3 regions of the Paenibacillus ihbetae genome follow, and region 1 is predicted to be linked to each of the others. Evidence: predicted binding sites of a transcription regulator. Region 1 holds the regulator's gene; each other region holds the start of a gene.
What was found. Region 1 encodes LexA, which represses DNA repair genes until DNA is damaged. Its sites were predicted from a motif close to CGAACATATGTTCG; they were not measured.

Region 1 (4,183 bases):
GCCCTCATTCTGGAATGATGTGCAAAATATAATGAGCATCCTTTGGGGTGCTTTTTTAATGATTTTTTATAATTGCTTTTAAATCCGGTTACCTTTTAGTGAATATCCAGGGATATTTAAACTAGAGAACAAAAGCTGCATGTGAAATATGCGGTTGATTAAGACGACTAAGAAATTACCGTGACTTGTAACTTTTTTCCTGATCAAAAATCATTGACTCCTTGGATCCGTGTAAGTAAAATCGTATAGTATACAAAGTATATTGAATTAGTCGGATTAATAGATAAGGGGGCATCGAATTTGGCACAAATGATTATTACAGGATTATTATGCGGTGCTTTACTCGGATTTGTCATGCAGCGGGGACGTTTTTGTCTGACAGGTGGATTCCGGGATATGTATCTGACAAAAGATAACCGGATGTTTTACGCGCTGCTGATTGCGATCAGCGTACAGAGTATCGGCGTATTCGCATTGATCCAGATGGGACTTATTCAGTTCCAAGCCGGGGAGTTTAACTGGCTGGCTACGATCCTCGGTTCTTTCATATTTGGAATAGGCATTATATTGGCCGGCGGCTGTGCGACAGGGACATGGTATCGGGCAGGGGAAGGGCTGATCGGAAGCTGGATCGCTCTTTTCGGATACATGGGGATGAGCGCTGTTATGAAATCCGGAGCCCTGTCGCCGGTGAACAACAGCCTTAAAGGAATTTCAACACCTACGAACTCCATTCCGGCCACGTTCGGTTTATCGGTATGGCCATTTATCGCTTTACTTGCTCTAATTACTATTTTTCTTGTCGTCAAGCAGCTGCGCAAGCCAAAAGTGTTTATTCCGTCGCTGCCGCCGAAGCGTAAAGGCCTTAATCATCTGTTGTTCGAGAAGCGCTGGCATCCGTTCTTCACCGCGATCCTCGTCGGACTGGTTGCTTTATTGGCATGGCCGCTGAGCGAAGCGACGGGCAGGATGTCGGGGCTTGGAATTACCACGCCTTCCGCTAACATTCTTCAGTATCTGGTAACCGGAGATGGCGACAAATATTTGAATTGGGGCGTGTTCCTTGTACTAGGTATTTTCCTAGGCTCATTCGTCGCCGCCAAAGGAAGCCGCGAGTTTCGCTTCCGGGCTCCTGATGCCAAGACGGCCGTATCCAGTTTTTCCGGCGGCATTTTGATGGGGTTCGGGGCCAGCTGGGCAGGCGGCTGCTCCATCGGAAACGGCCTGGTCATGACGGCGATGATGACGTGGCAGGGTTGGGTATCCTTAATCTTTATGATTTTAGGTACGTGGGCAGCTTCTTATTTTGTATATGTGCGACCACGTGCCAGCGCCAAGAAGAAGGCGGCAGTTTATCAAACGACAACGGCTTAGGAGGTTATATTAATGAAACAAAAATTAGCTGTGCTTGGAATGGTATGTCCTTTTCCTTTGATTGAAGCGAAAGAAGCGATGGAATCTCTAAAAAGCGGCGACGAGCTGGAGATCGATTTTGACTGCACGCAGGCAACGGAAAGTATTCCGCGTTGGGCTGCCGAAGCGGGCCACAAAATTACTAATTTCGTTCAGCTTACGGATGCATCCTGGTCGATTACGGTTCAGAAGAAGTAACGGACCATACTAAATCTTGACTGAAGTATTCCATGGATAAAAATATGTATCTTTAAAACGGCTGGTCATTTGTTTGATCGGCCATATCTATCTGCCCATCTTGCTAAGTTCCTGCGTCATTAGGCAAATATTTGCGCGTTTGATCGTTTCCGATCTTACGCGGCGGTTGTTTTCAGATTCCAAGGTAAGGTTTAACCCGATGCTGTCCTGTATGTAGTTGGAGGGTATTTTTGGATCTGAGGTTACAGGAATATTATATCTAGCATATCACCGCTAGAATAATAGAACCCGCTCATCCTCTTGTTGAAGAGGGAGCGGGTTCTAATGGGTTGAGCCTATGCTAGTGAACATCGCGGAACAATCCAATGACTTTACCGAGGATCGTCACGTGATTGAGGCGCAGCGGCTCATAACTTGGGTTCTCCGGCTGAAGCCGAATATGGTCCTTCTCCTTGTAAAAGGTCTTCACCGTTGCTTCGTCCTCTTCCGTCATGGCCACGACAATATCGCCGTTATCGGCGGTTTGCTGTTGACGGACGATCACATAATCGCCGCTGTGGATGCCTGCTTCGATCATACTGTCGCCGACGACGGACAACATGAACACCTTGTCGTCGCCCACATAGTGCTGCGGCAGCGGGAAATAATCTTCGATGTTCTCGGTCGCCGTGATCGGAACCCCGGCTGTAACTTTGCCGACTACGGGAACCCGGGCGATGGTGTGGGTAAACAGGTTGCTGCTCTCGGATTCTTCCTGGCCAAGCAGCTCAATGGCTCTTGGCTTCGTAGGGTCGCGGCGGATCAAGCCTTTCTTCTCCAGGCGGTCAAGGTGGCCGTGGACTGTTGAACTGGAAGCTAGTCCGACAGCCTCGCCGATTTCCCGGACAGAAGGCGGATAGCCTTTGCTACGAACTTCGTTTCGGATAAACTCTAAGATCGCCAGCTGGCGGCTGGATATTTTCGACATGCCGTATCAACCCCATTTAGTAACGTTTGGGAAAATTATAACATAGAACTGCCGTTCGTACAAACATAAGTTCTAAAATAATTGGAACAAATGTTCGATTGGGTATTGAAACAAACAAGTGTTCGTGTTATTATCGATTTGTAGTTAAGAGAACACTTGTTTGGGGGATGATATTTCATGTTGAAATATAGTACATACCGCAGCATTTATGAGAATATACCGACAGAGACGGGTTCCGGCTCCGAAGCCTGGATCCATCAGATAAAGTCAAAGATCGCTTCCCTCCCGTTAACGAAGCTTCTGATCATTCTGCTTATCGTTGTATTCGGTTGGACAGGCGCATACTCCGTATTCGCCGGGGGAACGGAAGAACCGACCGGAGAGAAGCAAGTTATTGTTCAATCGGGTGACTCCTTGTGGAAGATCGCTTCCGTTCATAAGCCGGAGAATGTGGACATTCGGGTATATATCGATACCATTCGCAGAAATAACGGCTTGAAGGGGCCGGATATTCAGGCCGGTGATGTATTATCCTTGCCGGTATGGTAAGCATCCGTTCAGGAGGCTGCACGCTGGGACGTTCGGTTTAACATGATCACCGCAAGGGCGAAGTGACACTCGTCATTCACTGATCATTTATTTTCACATCTGAAATTAACCATAGAATGATAGAGTTATCGGATATTCTTTTGATATCGATCATTACGTTCCTTCCTTTATATGTTTATATTTATGGAATGCAAGAGCTTGCAAGGGTATTCGCCTTGACAAGCTCTTTTTCACATGGTTAAGTTATAATGATATTTAAAATGGAGGAGAAACCATGGACATCGATACATTGGTAGAACGCATCAATACATTGGCACGCAAGCAGAAAAGCGAGGGGTTGACCGAAGAGGAACTGAAGGAACGGGCAGAGCTTCGGGAAATCTACCTTAACAATATTCGCAAAAACTTCAGACAGCAGCTGGAATCGATCGAATGGGTTGATGATAACGACCAAAAGGGCGGTCCCCGTCTGAAGCACTAGGCTCCGAGTCCATAAATCATCAGAAGCCATTAGGCATTAACGCACTTGCCCTAACATCCATTCATTGGTTCAACTTTTATAGATAGAGCAAGGGATATCAGATTCGGGAGGAACAATATGTCAAGATCTTGGGAACGAAAAGTCAGCAAAAATTTGCAGCAACTGAACAAAAAACGGAAGAAGCAGGGAATGTCCACCTATCAAGGATCTGCCATTTCCGATCAAATGGACGTGTTTAAGGGACGGAAATATGTGCTGCCGATCGTACTGCTTGCCCTTGCAGCCCTTTATGCGCTTCTCGGCTCCGCAACGGCTAAAACGACCGGCCAAAGCAATGATGTATTGAACTGGGTCGGCGTCGGTCTGTACATTCTGCTTGCGTTGATGATTTTCCTGCGCAAGCCCTATCTAAAGATCGAGCGTTCATCCGTGTCCACCATGAAGTTCAATCGGGAGCGAAGATTGTCCGCTTCGGAGATCGAGAAGATCAAAATCGCGTCAGGCTCTGTCGTCATACAAGGCAAGGGGAAAGCAGGCAACTGGGTATTTTCGCGTATGATCAATTTGTACGACAC
Region 2 (4,183 bases), 420 kb from region 1:
GTATTCATCGTAAAGCTGCAACGAAATGGTCCGGCACTCATGAAAAGATTCGGCCAGCATGCGCTCGATCAGCTCCATTTCCTGCGGATCCAGGTTCGGCTTATCCTTTCTCCCCTCTTCAAGCTGCCGCCGGATAATCGTCGCTTTATGCTCGGGCAGCATCATGCGGCTGGATTCCCACAGCCCGTTGCCTTCCAGCTTTTTTCGTGTTGTCATTTAAAGTGTCCTCCTATCTTAGCTGAACGATCCAACGCTTGGCCGGCCTCGGTTTTGGAGACGGCCCGAATGACGATGCCATCCCCGTACTTGCGCTTTAAGGCATCGGTCACCCGCTCAAGCGCCATCGATTTCTCGCGCCCCATATCGAAGAGGGACAATTGATATTCCGTATCGGGGGTAAGCTGCGATAAACTGACGCCCACCCTGCGGATCGGCAGGCCGTCCCAATATTTCTCCAGCAGCCTGCACGCCCAGCGGTAAACTTGATTCGTAATGTTGGAGGGGTCCTCCATCTTCATTTGCCGCGAAAATCCCGTAGGGCGGTCAAAATCCGCTCCCATGCAGCCGACGGTTACGACATGGCCCATAAAGCCGAGCCCGCGGCATCGCTGGCATACGAGCTCCGTCAGCTCCAGCAGCACGACCTTAATTTCCTCCAGCCTGCCGTAATCGCGGGGCAGGGTCATCATATGACCAACCGACTTAGGATCGACCTGGTGCGTGCCCGGACGTACGGGGCTATCATCGATCCCGTTGGCAATTCTCCAGTACAGTTCAGCCTGGATATCCGAGTTTTTCCCGAACTTTCGCCGCATCATCTGCTTGAGCTTAGGGAGGGGGGTCTGGGCGACGCTGCCGATCGTCGGCAGCCCCATGACATTGAAATGCCGGGTCATTCTGCTGCCGGCCATAAACATATGGTTTACGGGAAGCTTCCACAGCGTTTCGGCAAGATTTTCTTTAGGCAGGGTGTAGATTCCGGATGCGGATTTTTTCGCGTAATTGTCGCAGGCCGTCTTGGCGAGAATTTTCGTTTCGGAAATTCCGAAGCGTGTATGCACCCCTGTCGCATCCTTAACATGAGCCTGAATCATTCGGGCAAGCTCCTCCGGCGTGCAGCCGTACAAATGCAAGCTGCCGGTCACGTCAAGGAACTGCTCGTCGATGCTGTACGGCTCCACCAAATCGGTATAGGATTTATAAATCTCCGTGATCTGCATGGAGACATCGATATACCTCTGCATCCGGGGCTTGATAACGACGACGTCCGGACATTTCGCGAGCGCCTCTCCGAGCCTTTCGGCTGTCGTTATGCCTTTAGCCTTAGCAATCGGGCATGCCGCCAGCACGATGCCGGACCGTCGTTCCGGATCGCCGGCAACGACTAGAGGGCGGTCTTTATATTCGGGATGCTCCGCCTTCTCCACGCTGGCGTAAAAAGACTGGCAGTCCGCTAACATGACAACCCGTTTGGCCGGCTTCATGACAGACACCCCTTGTCTGCGATTTTCAAGCCCAGGTAGCTGTACGACCGCTCCTCGATTTCCGCCTCGATCAGCCCCCACAGCATGGACAGCTTATGGCGATACCCTCTGCACATAAATTCCACTTCAATTCCGAGCCTGGTCTTTCGATTGTCGTATACCTTTAAGCCGATCTCTCGCATGTTCCTTCGAGCCGCCGTTAAATCGGCCAATGCCGCCCTCTGTATGCGCTCGATCATAACCTTGGTCAGCTCTGAGGACTTTAGATCCGACCGGAACAGAATGTCCCGGTCATGTTCCAGCACATCGAGCAATAACGGCAATAGAGCGTAGTCCTTTACCAGCTTGGTTTCGTCTGACTTTAGCCCAATACTCAACATCACTATCCACCTCGTAACGGGAACGTTTGTTTGTATTATATGCGAACATTCGTTCTTTTATCAATGTAAATTTAACCCTGTTGTCCCCGGGGCGTCCCTGGGAGTCGGCGGGATCCATTAAACTTTCGCAGCAAACAAGCCCCTCCGGCACGCAAGGCCGAAGGGGCTTGTCAAAACAAACGGATCATCAAGAAGGTGGTCCTGCGGGGCAGAACATCAATGCGGCACAAACACAAGCTGCAGAACAAACAGCACGGCAAAAATATACATAAGCGGATGAACGGCTTTCCACTTGCCTTTTACGATTTTCATCAGCGGGTACGAAATGAACCCGAACGCAATGCCGGTCGCAATGCTGGACGTAAGCGGCATCGTCAGAATGACGAGGAAAGCCGGGAACGCCTCGTCAAAGTCCCTCCAATCGATATGGCGGACATTGCTCAGCATCAGGCATCCGACCACGATCAGCGAAGGCGCCGTAATCGCAGACAAGCCGGCGACGGCGCCGATGAGCGGACTGAAGAAGGCCGCTACCACGAACAGGAGCGCCACGACCACTGAGGTAAGGCCGGTCCGGCCGCCTGCGCCGACGCCTGCCGCCGATTCAATATAGGCGGTGGTCGGACTGGTGCCGACCATCGAGCCGGCAACGGTCGCCACGGAGTCCGAGAACATCGCACGCTCGGCCCGGGGCAGCTTGTTATCCTTCATAAAGCCCGCCTGTTCGGCAACGCCGACGACTGTGCCGGTCGTATCGAACAGCGTCACCAGCAGGAAGGAGAACACGACCGCATACAGGCTGTGGGAAATAACATCGGACGCCGCCGTGATCGGGTTCCATACGAGAATTCCTTCAGGGAGCGCAGGCGCCGACACGACACCGTTCGTAAACGACAGCATTTCCGCAAAATAAGCAATGATTCCCGTAATAATCATCCCTATAAACAAAGCGCCCTTCACATCGCGGGACAACAGGATCAATGTTACGACCAAACCAACCAGTGCGAGCACCACGCTTGGTTGATGCAGGTCACCGAGCGCCACCAAATTATCCGGATGCGCTGTAATGATACCGCTCATCCGCAAGCCGAGAAAGGCAATGAACAATCCAATTCCGACGGTTATCGCATGCTTCAGATTCGCCGGGATCATCTCGATCAGCCTGCGCCGAAGAGTCGTCATGGACAGCAGCAGGAACAGGATACCGGCAATGAACACCGCCGAGAACGCTTCGATGTACCCAAGTCCCGCATGCCCCTGAACGACAGAATATGTAAAATACGCATTCAGCCCCATCCCGGGCGCAACGGCGATCGGATACCTTGCCACAAGTCCCATCAGCAGGGTGCCGATCACGGCAGCAATGATCGTCGCCGTGAAGCTCTGCTCAAACGGCACACCGGCCTCGGACAATATGAGCGGGTTCACCACCGTAATATAAGCCATTGTAAAGAAGGTCGTAATACCGGCAACCACTTCGGTCTTTACCGAGGTGCCGTTAGCTTTTAAATCAAACACAAAATATCCTCCATTTCTAATGCTTGTAACATGAGAGAAGCCAAGAGCTTCTTGGGGATGCGGTCCCGCGCATGGTATACTTGAAACTAAAAACCGATGATTTCGCTTGTTGAGGAGGCCGAAAAAACCGATGTGCGGACGTTTTACGCTCACCGTCACCTGGGAAGAGCTGATGATGAGGTATCTGATCGATCCCGAGTCCGTCTCTCCCTTTCACATGCCACGCTACAATATTGCCCCGACGCAAATGGTAACGGCCATCATCCATGACGGGCGGTCCAACCGGATCGGCCAGCTGCAGTGGGGACTTGTCCCATCGTGGGCGAAGGACCCCTCCGCCGGCAGCAAGATGATCAATGCGCGAAGTGAAACGCTTGAGGAGAAGCCTGCTTATAGGATGCCCTTTTATCGGAAAAGATGCCTCATTCCTGCCGACGGATTTTACGAATGGCAGAAAACCGACGCAGGAAAGCAGCCCCTTCGCATCAGCATGCGCAGCGGACGCATCTTCAGCATGGCCGGACTCTATGACACGTGGATCACGCCGGACGGGCAGAAATTAAGCACCTGCACCATCATTACAACGGAGCCCAACACGCTGATGGAGCCCATCCATAACCGGATGCCGGTCATTCTCCGCCCGGAGGACGAAGCGCTATGGCTTGACCGTAGCCCGGCCCTGGAGGGAAGCGATCCGGGCGCATCCTCCGCGCTCGAGCCGCTTCGCGAGCTCCTGAAGCCCTATCCGGCCGAGGAGATGCAGGCCCATCCCGTCAGCACCATCGTCAACTCCGTCAAGAA
Region 3 (4,183 bases), 1.7 Mb from region 1:
GTTACGGCGCTCACGAGTGTCTTTTTCAGCTTCGGCTCTGATTCTATGGACTTCGTCCTTAGCTTCAAGAACCGTTTCTTTCTTCAATGCCTCAGCTTCCTTCTTTGCACTTTCAATAATCTGCAAAGCGGCGTGCTCGGCACTCGAAATTTTAGCTTCTGCAAGGGATTTGCGAATAAAATAACCGAACCCAAAGAATATAGCGGCTACAACGAGAACGATTATGATCCAGATCCATGTCTCAAGCATCTGATCACCTCCTCGTTGGTTCCTCCAAGGCATTCCTTGGGAAATGTGCAATTGTCAGTTACTCATTCATACATAAAATTCCGGCAGCTGCCTGCCGTCCATGCTGCGTGCATCTGGTTGCCCGCATATCCCGCTTGAATCCCAGCGGAATTCATTTCACTATGAATTGGCGATAAAATGAATCTTTCACAAAGTAGTCACTTTTTTGGAAGGAAAAAGGCTGCTAATTTAAAAAAGATTCATGTTTATTTTATTATTTATAAAAAGATATTGTCAAGGGAAAGCAATGGGTAAACGTCAGTTTCAGTCACGAGTGCCAATATCTATGCAGAAGTCAGCGACTTTTGTTCATTTCATTCAAATTCTTCCAGTTCCTGGTCGTCCGCTCCATACTCCTGCTCCTCTTCCATTAGACGCCTTAGCACCTGCCTCGCCTGTTCCCCACTGAAGCCGCGCCGCATTAAATACGCTCCCGTCTTCCGCTTGCGATCCAGCAGCTCGCCCTTCGTCTGCTGCCACTTCTTTCTGGCAACCACAAGCGCGCTTTCCAGCTCCTCCTCAGGGCTTACCTCGCTCAATGCCTCCGTAATCAGGTCGGTCCGGATTCCTTTCTGCCTCAGCTCCTGCTTAACCCACAATCGGCCCTTCTTATGTCCTGTCATCCGCTGCTCCGCCCACATTCTCGCATATAATGCGTCATCGATCAGCTTTTCGGCCTCAAGCCGACGGAGGGTCACCTCGGTGCTAACCGGATCCACGCCCTTCTGCTGGAGACGCTGCACGATTTCCTGCGATGTTCGAGGCTTTCGTGACAGGTAGTTCAGAGCCTCCACGTAGGCTCGCTGCCTATCATCCGCGACTACGATATCCTGAAGCTCCTCCTTGCGGAAGCTGCTCCCCTTCAGCATCCGGTATTTCAGCATCACGTCTTCATGAACCGTCATCACATAAGGGCCGAACGATATTTTATAACGTCCTTTAGGCTTACGCAGCTTCTCCACGGACGAGATCACCAGATCCTCCTGATTCGGAAAATGCTCGATTCCTGAAGGAGCTTCTTCGGTTATATCACGATTTTCACTCATAGCTTCTCCTTATCGCTCACCAGCTTCTACAACTCTTAACCTTGGATGACTTTAACTTAACGCTCCGCTATGATAATGCAAAGAAGACCGTCCAGGCGTTCTTTTCAACACCGGACGGTCCTAGCACTATCAGAAATAGCTGGGCATTATTCCACTTTAAATAGATCTTGCTCTTCCAGCTCCTCTTGCTCCTTCTCGCTTGCGCTCTGTTCAGGAACAATCGTGGTCAGGTTGCTTGCTTCCCGGATCTTGTTCTCGATCACATTCGCCACTTCCGGATGCTCCTTCAGGAATTGCTTCGCATTCTCACGTCCCTGGCCAAGACGATCCCCGCCAAAGGAATACCAAGCACCGCTCTTATCCACAATGTCAAGCTCAGTACCGATATCGATCAAGCTTCCCTCTCTGGAGATGCCCTCACCATACATAATGTCAAGCTCGGCTTGCTTGAACGGCGGCGCAACCTTGTTCTTAACCACTTTAATCCGTGTGCGGTTACCTACGACGTCATTCCCCATCTTAATGCTCTCTACACGGCGTACATCCAAACGCACGGTGGAGTAGAACTTCAGGGCACGGCCGCCCGGAGTCGTCTCAGGGTTACCGAACATAACGCCGACCTTCTCACGAAGCTGGTTAATAAAGATCGCGATCGTTTTGGACTTGTTGATCGCGCCGGACAATTTACGCAGAGCCTGGGACATCAGACGAGCCTGCAGACCCACATGGGAGTCTCCCATGTCGCCTTCAATCTCGGCCTTCGGCACAAGCGCTGCGACCGAGTCGATAACAATGATATCCACAGCGCCGCTGCGCACCAAAGCTTCAGCAATTTCAAGCGCTTGCTCACCCGTATCCGGCTGGGAAAGCAGGAGTTCATCGATGTTAACGCCCAATTTGCTTGCATAGGATGGATCCAGCGCGTGCTCGGCATCGATGAACGCAGCTTGTCCGCCAGTCTTCTGAACCTCGGCAATCGCATGGAGCGCTACCGTCGTTTTACCGGAGGATTCCGGTCCATATACTTCAATAATCCGGCCTCTAGGCAATCCGCCGGTTCCAAGTGCTATATCCAATGCCAGCGATCCGCTAGGCACAATCTCTACCTGCATATGGGTGGATTCACCCAATTTCATGATGGAACCTTTTCCGAACTGTTTCTCTATCTGACGAAGCGCCATTTCAAGCGCAGCACGACGATCTGACAATTGTTCCACAACCCTTCACTGTTGATAGTCTAATCATACCTTGTTTTGACACGTTTGCCAAGCTTTTTTTCGAACATACATTCGTTTTTTACCCCTCCTCCTTCCCAGCTAAATTCCGGGCAGTCTCCAGAAACAAGCAAAACCGTGGCATCATCCTTCGATATGCCACGGTTCTTCCGTACTTCCGATTATACCTGGATCGATTCTCCAGTTCAAGAACACTGTAAAAGATTTACTATATATTATGTCAAGGGGCTCCGCATCTATTCACGACATGTAGATGCCCCGACATGCATGGCCGGAAAAGCATATTCCATAGCAGGAGAAGCAGACCGGGCGGCTTCAAACCACCGGGACGAGTCCCCGGCACGTACGTCTGCTATACCTCGTCCTGCTGCGTCTGTTCCGATCCCTCCGAGACAAGCCGCCGCCATAAGCGGTACAGCAGCGCCTTGGTCGCGCGCAGACGGATCGTTTCCCGGTTGCCTTGAAGGTTAAGCTCGTGTACCTCGGTCTCTCTTCCGCGCTGGGCCAATCCGATGTATACAAGCCCCACAGGCTTGCGCTCGGCATAACCGGGACCGGCCACGCCGGTAACGGACAGACCGAAATCGCTGTCGGTGATCAGCCGGATATTCTCCGCTAGGGCCTGGGCGACCTCCCTGCTCACTGCGCCCGGCGCATCGTCGCCTTCCAGCAGCGCTTGCGGGATATGCACCAGCTTCCGTTTCATTTCATTCGTGTAGGAAACGATCCCTCCAAGGAACATTGTCGCGCTCCCCGGTACGGAGGTCAGGCTTTCCGCCACGAGACCGCCCGTGCAGCTCTCCGCCGCGCTCAGCGTCAATCCCCGGTCTGCCATCTTGTCGACGATCACCTTCTCGATCGGCACATCCTCGCTGGCGTACATGAATTCTGGGCCGCGCTCGCGAATCCGCTCTTGCAGCTCATCCAGGCGGACCATCGCTTCAGACTCGCTTGCGGCCTTGGTGGAGATGCGGACGGTCACCTCACCGTCCTTCGCATACAGCGCGATCGTCGGGTCGGTCTGCTCGGTGATCAGGTCCGAAAGCCTCTCATCCAAGGCAGATTCCCCGATTCCGGCAAACTTCAGCATCTTGGAGTAGATCGGAAGCTCATCCGTCAGCACATGCTGGAGCAGCCAAGGCTTGGCTTGCTGCTCGAACATCGGGATCAATTCCTTCGGCGGTCCCGGCAATACGATGTAATGCGTCCCGTCCTGCGTGATCGCATTGCCAACGGCCAGCCCGGTTTCGTTCGGCAGCGGCGTTCCCCCTTCGATGGCGATCGCCTGGCGGCGGTTGTTCTCGGTCATAACGACGCCCCGGTCCTGGAAGAAACGCTCAATGCGGTCCATGGCCATCCTGTCGATATGCAGCGACCGGTTCAGCAGCGAAGCCAGCGCATCCTTCGTCAGGTCGTCCTGGGTAGGGCCGAGCCCGCCCGATAGGATGACGATGTCCGCTCTGCTGCTCGACAGGCGGAGCGCTTCCTTCAAGCGCTCCATGTTATCCCCGACTACGGTCTGGTAATATACGTCGATGCCCATGGCTGCAAGCTCTCTGGACAAGTACTGGGCATTGGTATTCACGATCTGCCCCAGCAGCAATTCCGTTCCGA

Region 2: the regulator LexA is predicted to act here: its motif matches at 1,907-1,920, upstream of BBD41_RS05165 (YhjD family protein).
Region 3: the regulator LexA is predicted to act here: its motif matches at 2,613-2,626, upstream of recA (recombinase RecA).

Annotation. Positions count from the first base shown of each region.
Region 1 covers NZ_CP016809.1:694,299-698,481, reverse strand. The annotation lists gene BBD41_RS03095 (hypothetical protein) at 1-18, shown strand, start outside; gene BBD41_RS03090 (YeeE/YedE family protein) at 310-1,374, shown strand; gene BBD41_RS03085 (sulfurtransferase TusA family protein) at 1,387-1,611, shown strand; gene lexA (transcriptional repressor LexA) at 1,952-2,578, opposite strand; gene BBD41_RS03075 (LysM peptidoglycan-binding domain-containing protein) at 2,756-3,127, shown strand; gene BBD41_RS03070 (DUF896 domain-containing protein) at 3,402-3,608, shown strand; gene BBD41_RS03065 (hypothetical protein) at 3,726-4,183, shown strand, end outside.
Region 2 covers NZ_CP016809.1:1,109,694-1,113,876, forward strand. The annotation lists gene BBD41_RS05155 (YolD-like family protein) at 1-216, opposite strand, end outside; gene BBD41_RS05160 (DNA polymerase IV) at 213-1,484, opposite strand; gene BBD41_RS05165 (YhjD family protein) at 1,481-1,864, opposite strand; gene BBD41_RS05170 (NCS2 family permease) at 2,081-3,382, opposite strand; gene BBD41_RS05175 (SOS response-associated peptidase) at 3,513-4,183, shown strand, end outside.
Region 3 covers NZ_CP016809.1:5,602,316-5,606,498, reverse strand. The annotation lists gene rny (ribonuclease Y) at 1-249, opposite strand, end outside; gene BBD41_RS25245 (regulatory protein RecX) at 603-1,334, opposite strand; gene recA (recombinase RecA) at 1,481-2,542, opposite strand; gene BBD41_RS25235 (competence/damage-inducible protein A) at 2,922-4,183, opposite strand, start outside.